Regions from separate parts of the Paenibacillus sp. SAF-068 genome, predicted to be linked through region 1. Evidence: riboswitches for the same ligand, from Rfam matches in the RefSeq annotation. Region 1 holds a riboswitch; each other region holds the start of a gene.
The links. A riboswitch is a leader RNA that binds a small molecule or an ion and turns the genes downstream of it on or off. The one in region 1 is predicted to bind thiamine pyrophosphate.
Positions count from the first base shown of each region.

Region 2: linked by a shared signal. The riboswitch ahead of thiC (phosphomethylpyrimidine synthase ThiC) and the one ahead of ACTHPG_RS00060 (ABC transporter ATP-binding protein) in region 1 are both predicted to bind thiamine pyrophosphate.
Region 3: linked by a shared signal. The riboswitch ahead of ACTHPG_RS23560 (ABC transporter substrate-binding protein) and the one ahead of ACTHPG_RS00060 (ABC transporter ATP-binding protein) in region 1 are both predicted to bind thiamine pyrophosphate.
Region 4: linked by a shared signal. The riboswitch ahead of ACTHPG_RS12015 (thiamine phosphate synthase) and the one ahead of ACTHPG_RS00060 (ABC transporter ATP-binding protein) in region 1 are both predicted to bind thiamine pyrophosphate.

Region 1 covers NZ_JBQCJX010000001.1:8,609-11,970, reverse strand. The annotation lists gene ACTHPG_RS00070 (radical SAM/SPASM domain-containing protein) at 1-809, opposite strand, end outside; gene ACTHPG_RS00065 (aspartate/glutamate racemase family protein) at 940-1,638, opposite strand; TPP riboswitch at 1,870-1,972, shown strand; gene ACTHPG_RS00060 (ABC transporter ATP-binding protein) at 2,134-2,898, shown strand; gene ACTHPG_RS00055 (ABC transporter permease) at 2,885-3,362, shown strand, end outside.
Region 2 covers NZ_JBQCJX010000009.1:52,097-55,458, reverse strand. The annotation lists gene thiC (phosphomethylpyrimidine synthase ThiC) at 231-2,015, opposite strand; TPP riboswitch at 2,434-2,547, opposite strand; gene ACTHPG_RS26735 (IclR family transcriptional regulator) at 2,696-3,362, opposite strand, start outside.
Region 3 covers NZ_JBQCJX010000005.1:178,821-182,182, forward strand. The annotation lists gene ACTHPG_RS23555 (phospholipase D-like domain-containing protein) at 1-1,351, opposite strand, end outside; TPP riboswitch at 1,596-1,708, shown strand; gene ACTHPG_RS23560 (ABC transporter substrate-binding protein) at 1,928-2,968, shown strand; gene ACTHPG_RS23565 (thiamine-binding protein) at 3,187-3,362, shown strand, end outside.
Region 4 covers NZ_JBQCJX010000001.1:2,791,368-2,794,729, reverse strand. The annotation lists gene ACTHPG_RS12020 (ABC-F family ATP-binding cassette domain-containing protein) at 1-1,129, shown strand, start outside; TPP riboswitch at 1,205-1,314, shown strand; gene ACTHPG_RS12015 (thiamine phosphate synthase) at 1,546-2,211, shown strand; gene thiO (glycine oxidase ThiO) at 2,226-3,362, shown strand, end outside.

The sequences.
Region 1 (3,362 bases):
AAGCCATATACCAGATTGTTCGCTCGCTCACCCTCAATAATCTCCGAGAATGACTTCTCGTGCACATTACCCAGGTTAATCACACCTTCGCCATCGAGACAACATGGAACCACTGTTCCATCCACTAGCACAGCCGCCTGACCGCGTAGTGCATGGCAGAAGCCTTTGCCGTCATCTTCAGGTGCATCCAGACTTGGCCACTGGAACTCATGGTCCTGATTCAGATATACATTCGGGGCAATTTTGACCCCGCTGCCTGGAACTACTTTTTCCTCAATGCGAAAATCCAGATTGAACTCACGTTCCAGCACTTCTAGTGTCTCCCGATTACGATTCATCTGAGCATTCGTAAAGTTATCCTGCGTCAGATTCCATAGGCGGAATGAGATGATGACATTGTGTTTCACTGCCTGGTGTACAAAAGACAGAATGTTGCTCAGATATCCGTCACGGTCGGTTGAACCTTCATGCCCATCGAAGCTGTGCAGGGAGAAATTCATCTGCCGCAGCGCCGGTTTGCCAAGCAATTTATGCTGAGTCTTGGGCAGCAGTGTACCATTCGTTGTAATGTTCACCTTGAGTCCCTTCTCATGTGCGGAATCAAGCAGCAGATCTATTTTGGGATGCAACAAGGGTTCGCCTTTGACATGTAGATAGATATGGCTGGTATGTGGTTTAACTTGATCCAGTATATTGTTGAAGACTTCAGGGTCAATGAAACCTTTGGCGCGCTGTGTCTGCGGACAGAAGCTGCATGCCAGATTACAGATACTTGTGATCTCAATATATACTTTTTTGAACGTTTTCAACTCGGGTCCCCATTCTGCCTAGGAGGGAGAACACTCCCGCCTGCATTTGTGATCCGGCCAATATGCGCCATCCCTATTATATCGAGTTCGTAAGCCGAGGTAAATCAGAGAACAGATTTATCTGGTTGTGTCAAAATGATTTCGCTAGTGCCAAATGGACAGATTCAATCGCATGAATACGTGTTGTATCAAATAATGGAACTTCTGAATCTTCTAGTTTTACTAATAATCCAATTTCAGTGCAACCTAATATGATCCCCTCAGCTCCATCATCAACTAGCCTTTGGATCACCTTTTTATAATAATCCCTTGATAAGGGCTCAATTTTCCCTAAACATAATTCCTCGTATATTATTTTATTGATAACTTTTCTATCCTCTTCATTCGGTATCAAAACCTTAATACCATTAAATTCAATTCGACTCTTATAAAAGTCTTGTTCCATCGTATATTTTGTGCCGAGTAAACCAACCGTACTTATTTGGGACTTATGAATTTGATTTGCTGTTGAATCAGCAATATGTACGATGGGTAATGTCACTTTTCCTTCAATATGTTTAATCACTTTATGCATCGTATTTGTACAAATTACAATCATCTCTGCTCCTGCCTTTTCCAAAGACTGCGCAGCATTCCCTAATATTTCACCAGCACTTTCCCAATCACCTTCAGCTTGATAACGCTCGATCTCCTCAAAATCCACGCTATATAAAATGCATTTGGCTGAATGCAATCCTCCCAATTTATTTTTCACTTCTTCATTAATAATTCGATAATATTCTAACGATGACTCCCAGCTCATTCCACCAATAAGGCCAATCGTTTTCATATACACTCCCCCTTCCATTTAATAGATCCCGAAAGCAGTATATAGAAATTCAATAGATATTGTATCGTATCCATTTTGTTAAATAAACCCACCCCAGTAAGAGGAGTAGAGGGACCTGGAGCAATTCCGGAATTCACGGAAGCGAAGATCAGTATTCACATTCTTTTCGAGCGCCCCCTTTACATTCCACTTGCATGTGATATATGCTGAACACACAACTGCATATCTTGAACAATGCACTAGGGGAGCCTTGCGGCTGAGACGAATATGACTATTCGGACCCTTTGAACCTGATCTGGATCATACCAGCGGAGGGAAGTGGAGCGGCCTTTGGGTAAGCGGAATTTTATCATGGATATGTGAAGATAAATTGCGGATTTAACTTACAGACCCACTCATTTCTCCGGAAATGGGTGGGTCTTTTTATGCTCTTTTGCAGAGGCACGGTATGCCTTAGTTATTCTAGCGGTCTGACTTGAAAGGGGTGCGAATCAGATGACCAACCAGGTAACGATGAAGAACATTAGCTTCGCTTTTCCCGAAAAAAAAGAATCCGTGCTCACCAATGTGTCGCTTCAGGTACATCAAGGAGAATTTGTCTCGCTCATCGGCTCCAGCGGATCAGGCAAAAGCACGCTCTTCAAGCTGCTCGCAGGCTTGCTTGAGCCAACCGTTGGCACCATCGATATAGCTGATGTACCGCGAGGGGAACGGCTTGGAAGAGTCGCCTATATGCCGCAGAAAGATCTGCTGTTGTCCTGGCGGACCGTCATGGAGAACTGCATGCTGCCTGCGGAGCTAGCACCCCACCGACAGGACAAAGACAAGCTACGGGCCAACATCATGGCAGGATTGGCAAGGTTCGACCTAGCGGGTTATGAACAGGCCTATCCAGATGAATTGTCCGGCGGCATGCGGCAGCGCGTGGCACTGCTTCGCACCGTACTCACAGGCGGTCAGCTCATGTTGCTGGATGAACCCTTCGGTGCACTCGACGCCTTAACCAAACGAGAAATGCATCGCTGGTTGTTGGATCTGTGGGAGGGCTTTGGCCAAACTGTTCTGTTCATTACCCATGACATTGAAGAAGCCCTGCTGTTAAGTGACCGTATCATTCTGTTAACTCCAGGAGGGCATAGTCAACATTTGCGAGAGATGACGGTTCCTTTGCCACGTCCAAGGCATTCGGACATGATCTACGAACCAGCTCTTGTGCAGATGAGACGACAACTGGAGGAACAATTGCATGCAAAGGAATAGTTGTAAGGCCAGCGTCTGGACGTGGTGTTCGAAGCGGCTCTCCCAATACGGCTTGTTTGTTGTACTCTTGCTTTTATTACTGGCGGCCTGGGAAGCGATTGTGCGTATGGGATGGGTGCCTTCGTTTATTATTCCGGCACCAACAGCCATCGTAGGCTCACTGATTGAGCATCGTCGTCTGCTGCTGACCATCCATCTGCCTGCTACCTTTATGGAGGTTGCGGTTGGTTTTGGAATATCCATAGTGACCGGAATTACGCTGGCAACAGGCATGCATATGAATCGATCGATTGAAAAGGCTTTGTATCCCTTCATCGTGATCAGCCAGACCATCCCGTTGATTGCCCTGTCCCCCGTATTCATCCTGTGGTTTGGCTACACATTGTGGAGCAAAGTCGCCGTGGTGTTCCTGATTGCGTTCTTCCCTATTGTAGTCAGTACATACGATGGACTCCGCCGAGGCG
Region 2 (3,362 bases), on a different contig from region 1:
TTTTATATATTCTTATCTTGTTCCTAGTCGGTATGGGTTCTTCCGCACTTCTACATGCTAATAATCTTAAACTATCTGATGGCGTGCTGTTTGTCATCGCAGGCATCCTATTTCGGATTTGGCGTAAGTTAGATTGAATCCAAAAGTTACGGTGAAGAAGGTTTGGCCGCATCCAAACATTAATCCGTATTTATAATTTAAAGACACAAAACCTTCATCACTTGGCTCCCTTAGGACCGTGTCCGATATTCCTCGGCCTTTTCCTGCATACCCGCTGCTACAGCCTCATTCTCGGACAATCCTTTATCCGCCGCAAAAGCACGGATATCCTGCGTAATACGCATGCTGCAGAACTTTGGTCCGCACATGGAGCAGAAATGAGCTTCTTTGGCCCCTTCTGCCGGCAGCGTCTCATCGTGGTAGGACAATGCCCGTTCCGGGTCGAGTGACAGGTTAAACTGATCCCGCCAGCGGAACTCGAAGCGCGCCTTGGACAACGCATCATCCCGGCGCTGGGCGCGTGGATGGCCTTTCGCCAGATCGGCGGCATGGGCCGCGATCTTGTAGGCAATAACCCCTTCGCGTACATCATCCTTGTTGGGAAGCCCCAGATGCTCCTTCGGCGTGACGTAACAGAGCATGGACGTACCGAACCAGCCAATCATGGCCGCCCCAATCGCGGACGTAATATGGTCGTATCCCGGTGCAATGTCGGTTGTCAGTGGCCCGAGAGTGTAAAACGGTGCCTCCTGGCATATTTCCATCTGCAAATCCACATTCTCCTTGATCTTGTGCATCGGCACATGACCCGGGCCTTCGATCATGACCTGCACATCATGCTTCCACGCGATCTGCGTTAATTCCCCAAGCGTAGCCAATTCCGCCATCTGCGCTTCGTCATTGGCATCGTAGATGCTGCCTGGACGTAGTCCATCTCCCAGTGAGAACGCCACATCATACCTTTTCATAATCTCGCAGATTTCTTCAAAATGGGTGTACAAAAAATTCTCCTGATGATGCGCCAGACACCATGCTGCCATAATGGAGCCGCCGCGGGACACAATGCCTGTCATCCGTTTGGCGGTCATGGGGATATACCGCAGCAGCACGCCTGCATGAATCGTAAAGTAGTCTACGCCCTGCTCTGCCTGCTCTATGAGCGTATCACGGTACAACTCCCAGGTCAGCGCTTCCGCTTCGCCATTCACCTTCTCCAGCGCCTGATACAGCGGCACCGTGCCAATCGGCACAGGTGAATTGCGGATAATCCATTCTCGTGTCGTATGAATGTTTTTGCCTGTGGACAGATCCATCACCGTATCCGATCCCCATCGTACCGCCCATGTCATCTTCTCGACCTCCTCCTCGATGGAGGAAGATACAGCGGAATTACCGATATTGGCATTGATCTTCACGTGAAAATGACGACCAATCAACATCGGCTCACTCTCCGGGTGATTGATGTTGGAGGGCAGGATGGCCCGCCCGCTCGCCAGCTCCTGCCGTACGAACTCCGGTTCCACCCCTTCACGGATAGCGGCATACTCCATCTCCGGTGTAATCATGCCCTGCCGTGCATAATGCATCTGCGTGACACAGCGCCCAGCCTGAGCACGCAGCGGTTGTCCCCGAAATCCAGGGTATTCCTCTGCCCCGGCTCTCCGCCCTCCAGGCTTTAATCCGTTATCCTCGGGTTGAACGGCTCTGCCCTCATACGCCTCAACGTCACCGCGTTCCATAATCCAGTGATTTCGGAGCGCAGGTAATCCCTTCCGAATATCCATCTGGAATTCGGGATCAGTCATGGGGCCGCTCGTATCGTAGACACGCAGCGGTTCGTTATGCTCCACCCCTTGGGGAGTATTCGTGTCATGAAGGGCTATCTCACGCTCGGGAACAGCAATGTCCGGTCGTGAGCCCTGAATGTAGACTTTGCGGCTGCCCGGAAAGGGCTGAACCCGTCCAGCCACTCCCGTTTCCTTTTCCACCGGTTGACCTTTATGTTTCTGTTTCATCGCTTGCTGTCCCGTTTGATTTCCTGTACTCATGTTCGCTCATCTCCTCCTCAGTGTTCGTTCGCTTGGTTTGGTTGGTAGCATCATTGGCTCGCTTACATCCCTATCCCAAATCATGCAGAGCGCAGAGAAGAAAGAGCGATCCTACAGCAGACCAGCGGAGACATTATTCATGTACAGTTCACAACAGACATGAAGTTAGCACATATCATGGATCTAAGCCAAAAAGTCTCTTTTCCAAGCCCACTTGCGCAGGTTATTGAATAAGCAGTCCATGGAGTATGTATTCTATCGCCCGTTCACTGTAATAAAAAAAGCCGGTCCCCGAAGGAACCGACTTTTATGTCCATCACCAATAATGCTCCTGGTTGCAGCTCCTTATCGGAGACCTTCAAGAGTCACATGTGGTGGTTTGTGGTCATATCGCCGATTACTTCCCTACGCTGGTATGATCCAGATCAGGTGCAAAGGGTCCGGAATCTCATGCGATCCCGTCTCAGTCCGGACAATTCGGACTCCCCCAGTAACGTTAACAAGTTGCGGCATACATAAGCCGCCGTTCATATTCAATGAAGCTGACCCCGCTGGGCCGTCCATTACAGAGTAGCGCAACCGGAACATAAAAACAACCTTTATATTCCAGATCACCAACTTCATTGGTGACAGACCTTACGTCAACATCAAGATAACATGAGCCCCATCTGCGTAGCAGCTTCCTTTAGCACAGGTGCGTATTCGTGCAAAGTCTCCTGCGATAGTCGGCTGACAGGCCCTGAGACCGAGAGAGCAGCTGCAATATTGCCTCGACGGTCCATAATCGGTACAGATACCGCGGCAGCTCCCGGCTCACGTTCCTCATAACTCGTCGCATATCCGTTATCCCGGATATCTCCCATCTGTGCCAAATACACCGCAGGATCAATAAACACCGGCCATTCCGGCCCGTTCATCAGTTCTTCGCGATCCTCGTCCGTGGCAAACGCCATCAAGACTTTGCTGGAAGCGCCCACAGATAGCGGGAGTCTAACACCGACAGGAGCGACTCGGCGTATCGCCTGATCACTTTGCACAGCCTGAATCCGTATCCGTTCACTGCCATCACGCAGGTACAGACTCACAGTCTCCCCCAATCGATCTCTCAGTCGCTCCATCGCAGGCAGCAGCAGAATCGCCGGATCATCACTTCGGGACATATGAGCCGACAGCTCCCAGATTCGGATGCCCAGTCGGTACTTCTCTGTTGCTGCATCGCGGATCACGAACCCTCGATCCTCCAGCGTAGCCATCAAACGGTGTACTGTACTTTTGTGCAAGCCGATTTGGCTGGCAATTTCGGTGAGTCCCAGA
Region 3 (3,362 bases), on a different contig from region 1:
CCATTCGTTTGAAAACAGAGCCTTTCTGATTCGTGGATTCTGCTGGATAGTCGCCTTTATTCACACGCGTACTATGTGCACGTTTGATATCCATAGCCTCTGTTAGTTGGTTGGCGAATGCAGAACCAGAAATGACCACAGCGGATTCGGTATTTAGAAAGGCGGATCTGGGATCAAGATTATACGAACCAACCATGCTGAGGTAATCATCCATGACAAAGGATTTGCCATGGATGGAATAAGGGCCTTGGTATTCATAAATGGCCAAACTGGTATTAAGCAACCGTTTTTTAGAGCTTAAGTAGCCCGCGAAAGCCAAAGGGTTAGGGGTCTGCTGGATTGAATTGGTTAGCATGATCCATTCTGCTTCTGGATTCATCGACAGATGTACGGCTTTCTTCATTTTCTTGGTAGGAATGGCATATGGCGTCTGAAGGTACACTTTCGACTTAGCTTCATTGGCGAAATGAACAAACGCTCTCCACATGATCGGGTCTTTATATAGCCTTTTGATTGGATTGTGAATGAAAGCAACGTGGTCGGAATGAAGCGCTCCTCGAACCCATTCCTTTGGCAATACTTTCACAAAAGGATCGCTCTGAGCCTGTGCTTCTTTATATAACTCAGCCAGTTGAACCAGCTCTTTTAACCCTTTTGCATGATGCTGACGTTTTGCATGTTTTTCTGGTTTGGTGAATGGATGGTTCCATAACTGATCTAGATATTGTTTCATCTCAACAACCGTGCTGTTCGTATTATCGTTTGGATTGTAAACAAGGACATCGCGATCAAAAACATAGTCTTTTGGGGGTTGCAATGCCATATATTTATCACCAATATTTTGGCCGCCAATGATGCCATATGCGTTGTCGACAAGAAGGATCTTGTCATGCAGACGATTATGCCATGTCCATGGCATAAATAGGTGGAGTGGTTCATAATATCTTAATTCCACATTGGGATGAGCTGCAATGGCATCTGGAATATCACGCAATTCTCCGCGCATGCTGTGAAAAATCCCGTCTAAAATGATTCGAACTTGAACCCCCCGATCAGCCGCATCGAATAAAGCAGCAAAAAAAAGCTGAGATGTTTTTCCCTTTTGAATGGAGTAATAGGCCAGGTCGATGCTTGTTTTTGCCTCTCGAATGGTCTGGATTCTCACCTGACCCGATTGAAAGCCGTCCTCCAGGAGCATTACGCGATCTGTTGTACTTCCTTCTGTTAACGATTTTTGCATATCCGTATTTTCAATAGCAGATGGAGACGGAACCAAAAATAAAAGGTAGGCTGTGAAAAAAACGTAGGCACTATAACACAGAATCATTGCGATTATGGTTTTAAGGATCATTCAGTACTCCCCCATTTTTATGTAAAAGTATTTATTGGTATAGCAGTACTATCTCCTTTTGTACCTAAATTATGTTGTTTAAATGAATCAAGCTGCTCGGCTCAAGGCCAAACGATCAAAAACTAATCACCGAAGCGGCTTAGAAGCAAGTAGACGATAACCCGAAATCCGTTCCCATCCAGTTCCTGACTGGACACGACTGGGCCTCTGGCCTATAATTACACCTAGTAATGCCCGTAACTTCATAGTTTCCCAGGGGAGTCGGAATTGGCCGGCTGAGAGTGTATCCCACCAAGATACTAACCCTTAGACCTGATCTGGATCATGCCAGCGTAGGAATCGGAGTATATCGTAATGGCACAGCCCTATGGCTGAACGCCACCTCTCTAACGCCTGCACGCGTCCCGGATTACGGGGCGCTTTTTTAATGTTCTTTTATATAGCCAGAGAGCTAAAAAAGTGACGTTATCCGGATCATAGCTGGTATAAATCTGCGATTTATGCAAGAAGCTTGGATATGAAGCCAAGGAGTACCCCGTGCCACTCGGCCGGACATACCGAAGGAGAGAATCACAGATGAAATGGCGTAAAACAATGGGATTGTTGCTCTTATGCGTACTACTGGTGACGGTAGCCGCATGCGGCGGCAAAGAAGCAGCTCCTGCTGAACAGAACAGCAACACGAATACAGAAAGCAGCAACGAAGGCGACACTGCCGCCCTGAAGGATATTAAAGTGGTGCTCGACTGGACACCGAATACGAATCATACCGGCCTGTATGCGGCCGTAGATCAAGGTTTTTACAAGGCCGAAGGCTTGAACGTGGAGATTGTACAACCAGGTGCCGGTGGCGCAGATACGATGGTTGCATCGAATGAAGTGCCTTTTGGCGTAAGTTATCAGGAGAGTGTAACTCAAGCCCGCACACAGGGTGTTCCACTTGTCTCCATTGCAGCAGTTATTCAGCATAATACATCCGGGTTCGCTGCTCCGGCGGATCGGAATATCAAGTCACCGAAAGATTTTGAAGGCAAAACCTATGGCGGCTGGGGTTCCCCAGTGGAGGAAGCCGTGATGCAATCCATTATGGAGGGCGAAGGCGCCGATGTATCCAAAGTGAAAAACATTAACATGGGTGACGCCGACTTTTTCACCGCAGTGAAACGGGACATTGATTTTGCATGGATTTTCTACGCCTGGACGGGTATTGAAGCCGAACTGCGCGGGGAACCGATCGACATGTTGTATGTGAAGGATTATTCAGATGCATTGGATTACTACACGCCTGTCCTCGTGACGAACGAGCAGACGATTGAGAACGACCCTGAACTGGTGAAAGCATTCCTGAAAGCCACTTCCGAAGGGTATCAATACGCAATTGATCATCCAGAAGAAGCAGCGAACATTCTGATCAAGGCTGTACCGGATCTGGACAAGGAATTGGTACTGGCAAGCCAGAAATGGCTGAGTCCAAAATACACGGATGATGCCCCGCGCTGGGGAGAACAGAAACAGGAAGTATGGCAGAACTACACCGACTGGATGTTTAGCAAAAAACTGTTGGATGAACAGGTCGACGTGAGCAAGGCATACACAAACGAGTTTTTACCCCAATAAAATTTGCTTAAGTTTAACTTTTTTACACAAGAACGAAGAGTGCAGAACCCATCTGAAGAAGCGAAGCGCTCACCTTTATCCCCGGATTTCCTCCATTTTAAATTTCATTAAAGAAATCCGGGGATAACAGTGATCGGAAGAGGGTACTGCAATCGGAGTGATAAGTGTAAACCTTGTTCAATTCATGCAATTTATCATGAAAGGAGCCGTGATCTCTCATGGCAAGCACACTACTTAGCATTCAGGTTATTCCGAAAACGCCAAATGGCGAGAACTCTTATCCTTACGTAGATCGCGCCATTGAAGTTATTCAGCAATCCGGCCTAAAATATCAGGTGAACGCGCTCGACACCACGATGGAGGGGGAATTGGAGGAACTGCTGGAGGTTGTGCG
Region 4 (3,362 bases), 2.8 Mb from region 1:
AGTCGAAGAGATGGCCAATGGTCTTGGTTTGTCTGCAATTGGTCTTGATCGAGATGTTGCAGCTCTAAGTGGTGGACAACGTACCAAGGTGTTGCTTGCCAAGCTTCTGCTTGAGAAACCTACAGCTCTGCTACTGGATGAGCCGACCAACTATTTGGATGTAGAGCACATTGAGTGGCTGTCACGTTACCTGAAGGACTACCCGCATGCGTTCCTCTTGATCTCCCATGACACGGAATTCATGAATGAAGTGGTGAATGTTATTTATCATTTGGAATTTGCCAAATTAACCAGATATGCAGCGAACTATAACAAGTTCCTGGAGATGGCTGATATGAACAAAGCCCAGCATATTGATGCGTACGAGAAGCAGCAAGAGTACATCAAGAAGCAGGAAGATTTCATTCAGCGGAACAAGGCGCGTGCTTCAACTTCAGGTCGAGCGAAGAGCCGGGAGAAACAGCTGGACAAGATTGAACGTATTGATCGTCCAGATGAAGCGGCTAAACCAACGTTCAAATTCAAGGATGCTCGCGCGAGCAGTAAAACGGTCTTTGAGGGTATTGATTTTGAAATTGGATATACGTATCCTTTGCTGCCCAAAATGACGATGACGATTGAACGTGGTGAGAAAATTGCCATCGTAGGCTGTAATGGTGTAGGTAAATCGACACTGCTGAAGACCATCCTGGGGAAGATTTCTCCACTGAGTGGAAAGACCTTTTTGGGAGATTATCTCGAAACGGCCTATTTTGAACAGGAAGTTCGCGCTGGCAACATTACGCCGATTGAGGATGTGTGGAATGAGTTTTCACATTTGACTCAGAATGAGGTTCGGGGTCATCTCGCGCGCTGCGGGTTGAAAAATGAACACATTACCCGTCCGCTCAACATGCTGAGTGGTGGAGAGCAAGCCAAGGTTCGTTTATGCAAGCTCTTGATGCGTGAGAGCAACTGGATTCTATTTGATGAGCCAACCAACCATCTGGATGTTACAGCCAAAGCCGAGCTGCAACGGGCCTTGAAAGAATTCAAGGGAACGGTACTGCTGGTTTCTCACGAACCTGATTTTTACGAGGGTTGGGTCACGAAAACATGGAATGTTGAAGAGTGGTCTGAGAAAAACTAGACGATACAAGACCATGTTTAGCAGAAATGACGGTGACAAAAAAATCCGTCTATGGTAACATAGGCTACAACTTCATATGAACACTAGGGGGGCCGCACGATGCGGCTGAGATGGAAGAAAGCGATTCCGGACCCTTTGCACCTGATCTGGATCATACCAGCGTAGGGAAGTGGCAAGCGCGTTTCAGTGAATGACGTGAGCAAACGGCAACTCGAGAGGATTTCAACCGTCTGCTTAGCGAATTGAAACATGCAGTTCCGTGTTTAACAGTATGGCTATAAGTTCTGTAGCTTTTTTACACGAATTGAACTGTATGCATCAGTCAGTCATCTGATCCTATCATTAATACGCAGCCACTCCCCTACGGGAGTGGCTTTTTTTGTGTTTTATTAGAACTCACACCTGGAAGGAGAGGGATGATAACGGCATTTTCTCATGAACATGTTCACGACTCTTTTGAATTGCATGTTGTATCTACGGGTGCAGGGGATCAAGCATCTTTTGTAAATGCTGCAAAGGACGTTTGGCCATGGGTAGATTATATTCACATACGAGAGAAACAACTCCCATGGCAAGACAAGATCGGTTGGGCTGAAAGTCTGTGTAGCGTTGGCGTTCCATCTTGTCGCATCGTTATCAATGGTTCAGAATTGCCGTCACAAAATGCCATCTATGGAGGTGTACATTGGGGGCAAGAGGCTTTGCGCAAGTACAACTCCTACAATAATGTCATAAGCAATGTGCGGCGAATTCGAATGGGTGTATCTGTTCATTCCATCGAGGAGGCAAAAATCGCTGAAGAACGAGGAGCCGATTATCTTTTCTTCGGGCATGTCTACTTAACCAACAGTAAGCCTGATCTGGAACCAAGAGGGATATATGCTCTTGATGAAGTATGCAGAAGTGTCTCCATTCCAGTCATGGCTATCGGGGGCATAGAGCCGGGAAATATTCATGCGATCCGCGCTACAGGTGCACAGGGAGTCGCTGTGATCTCGAATGTATGGTCGAGCGATTTACCGGATCGGGCTGCGGCATCACTAAGGCAGGCTATCAATGCCACAGGAAGTCTGAAGCGCTGAAAGGAGATGAGAGGGTGAAAGATATCGTAACGTGTCAGAATAGGAATCAATTCAGTCATCGACTGAAACCTGAACCGGAATTAAGAAGCAAAAGTGTTGCTGATAGACCGGATAAGATTCGTGCAGAAACAATTATTGTAGGCGGAGGCGTTGTTGGGTGTGCCATTGCATACGAGCTTGCTTCCCGTGGACAGGACGTACTGTTGCTGGAGCGTTCGGCGATTGCAGGAGGCACTTCTTGTGCAGCGGCTGGAATGCTGGCGGCAGATAGTGAGGATTTTGTTCATCCCTTGATGGCTAAGCTTGCCAGGCAAAGTAGGCAGTTACTTATGGAGCAACAAGTGCTTATGGCTACCCTCAGCGAGGTAGAGGTTGGACTGCAACGCCATGGATTTCTCACTCCTTTTCGATCTTACAGCGAATTAAGCCGCTATAAGAACAATCGGAATTCTGGTGTGTCTGCTGATGAGGTGTGGTGGGATCGGTCCGTCGTGCAACAGGAGGCATCATGGCTTAACAGAGATACGTATGGAGCCTACTACAGACCTTACGAGAGTGAGATTCTTCCAATCCATTTAACGAAGGCCTACGCCGAATCCGCTCAATCAATGGGAGCGCGGATTATGGAGGAGATACAGGATATACGTGTGCAAGCAAACGAACACGGCGTGCAGGGGATCACTACATCAATCGGCGAGATGAAATGCAATCATGTCATTATAGCGGCTGGATTACAGAGTGAAGCATTGATGAGACAGGTGAATCTGAGCTTGCCTGTGTGGTCGGTAAAAGGTGAAATAGCCGCCGTTCAGTTCTCGGATGAACATGCAGCGTACAGACCTGACAGAACGGTGTATGCAGAGGATATCTATATTGTTCCCAAAGCCAATGGCGAAGTTTGGCTCGGAGCAACTAGTCTGCCAGGCAGAACGGACCTGAACGTTTCTGTACAGAGTGTTCAGAAGTTGCTAACAGCGGCAACCCACTGGGTACCCGGGATGAAAGAAGCGCGATTCATGCGAGCGTGGGCAGGTGTTAGACCGGCAACTCCAGATGGTTTGCCCTATATTGGTACATGCAAGAGTATACCCGGGTTGTTCGCCGCCTGTGGGCATTATCGCAACGGTATCTTGCTTAGTGCGATAACAGGC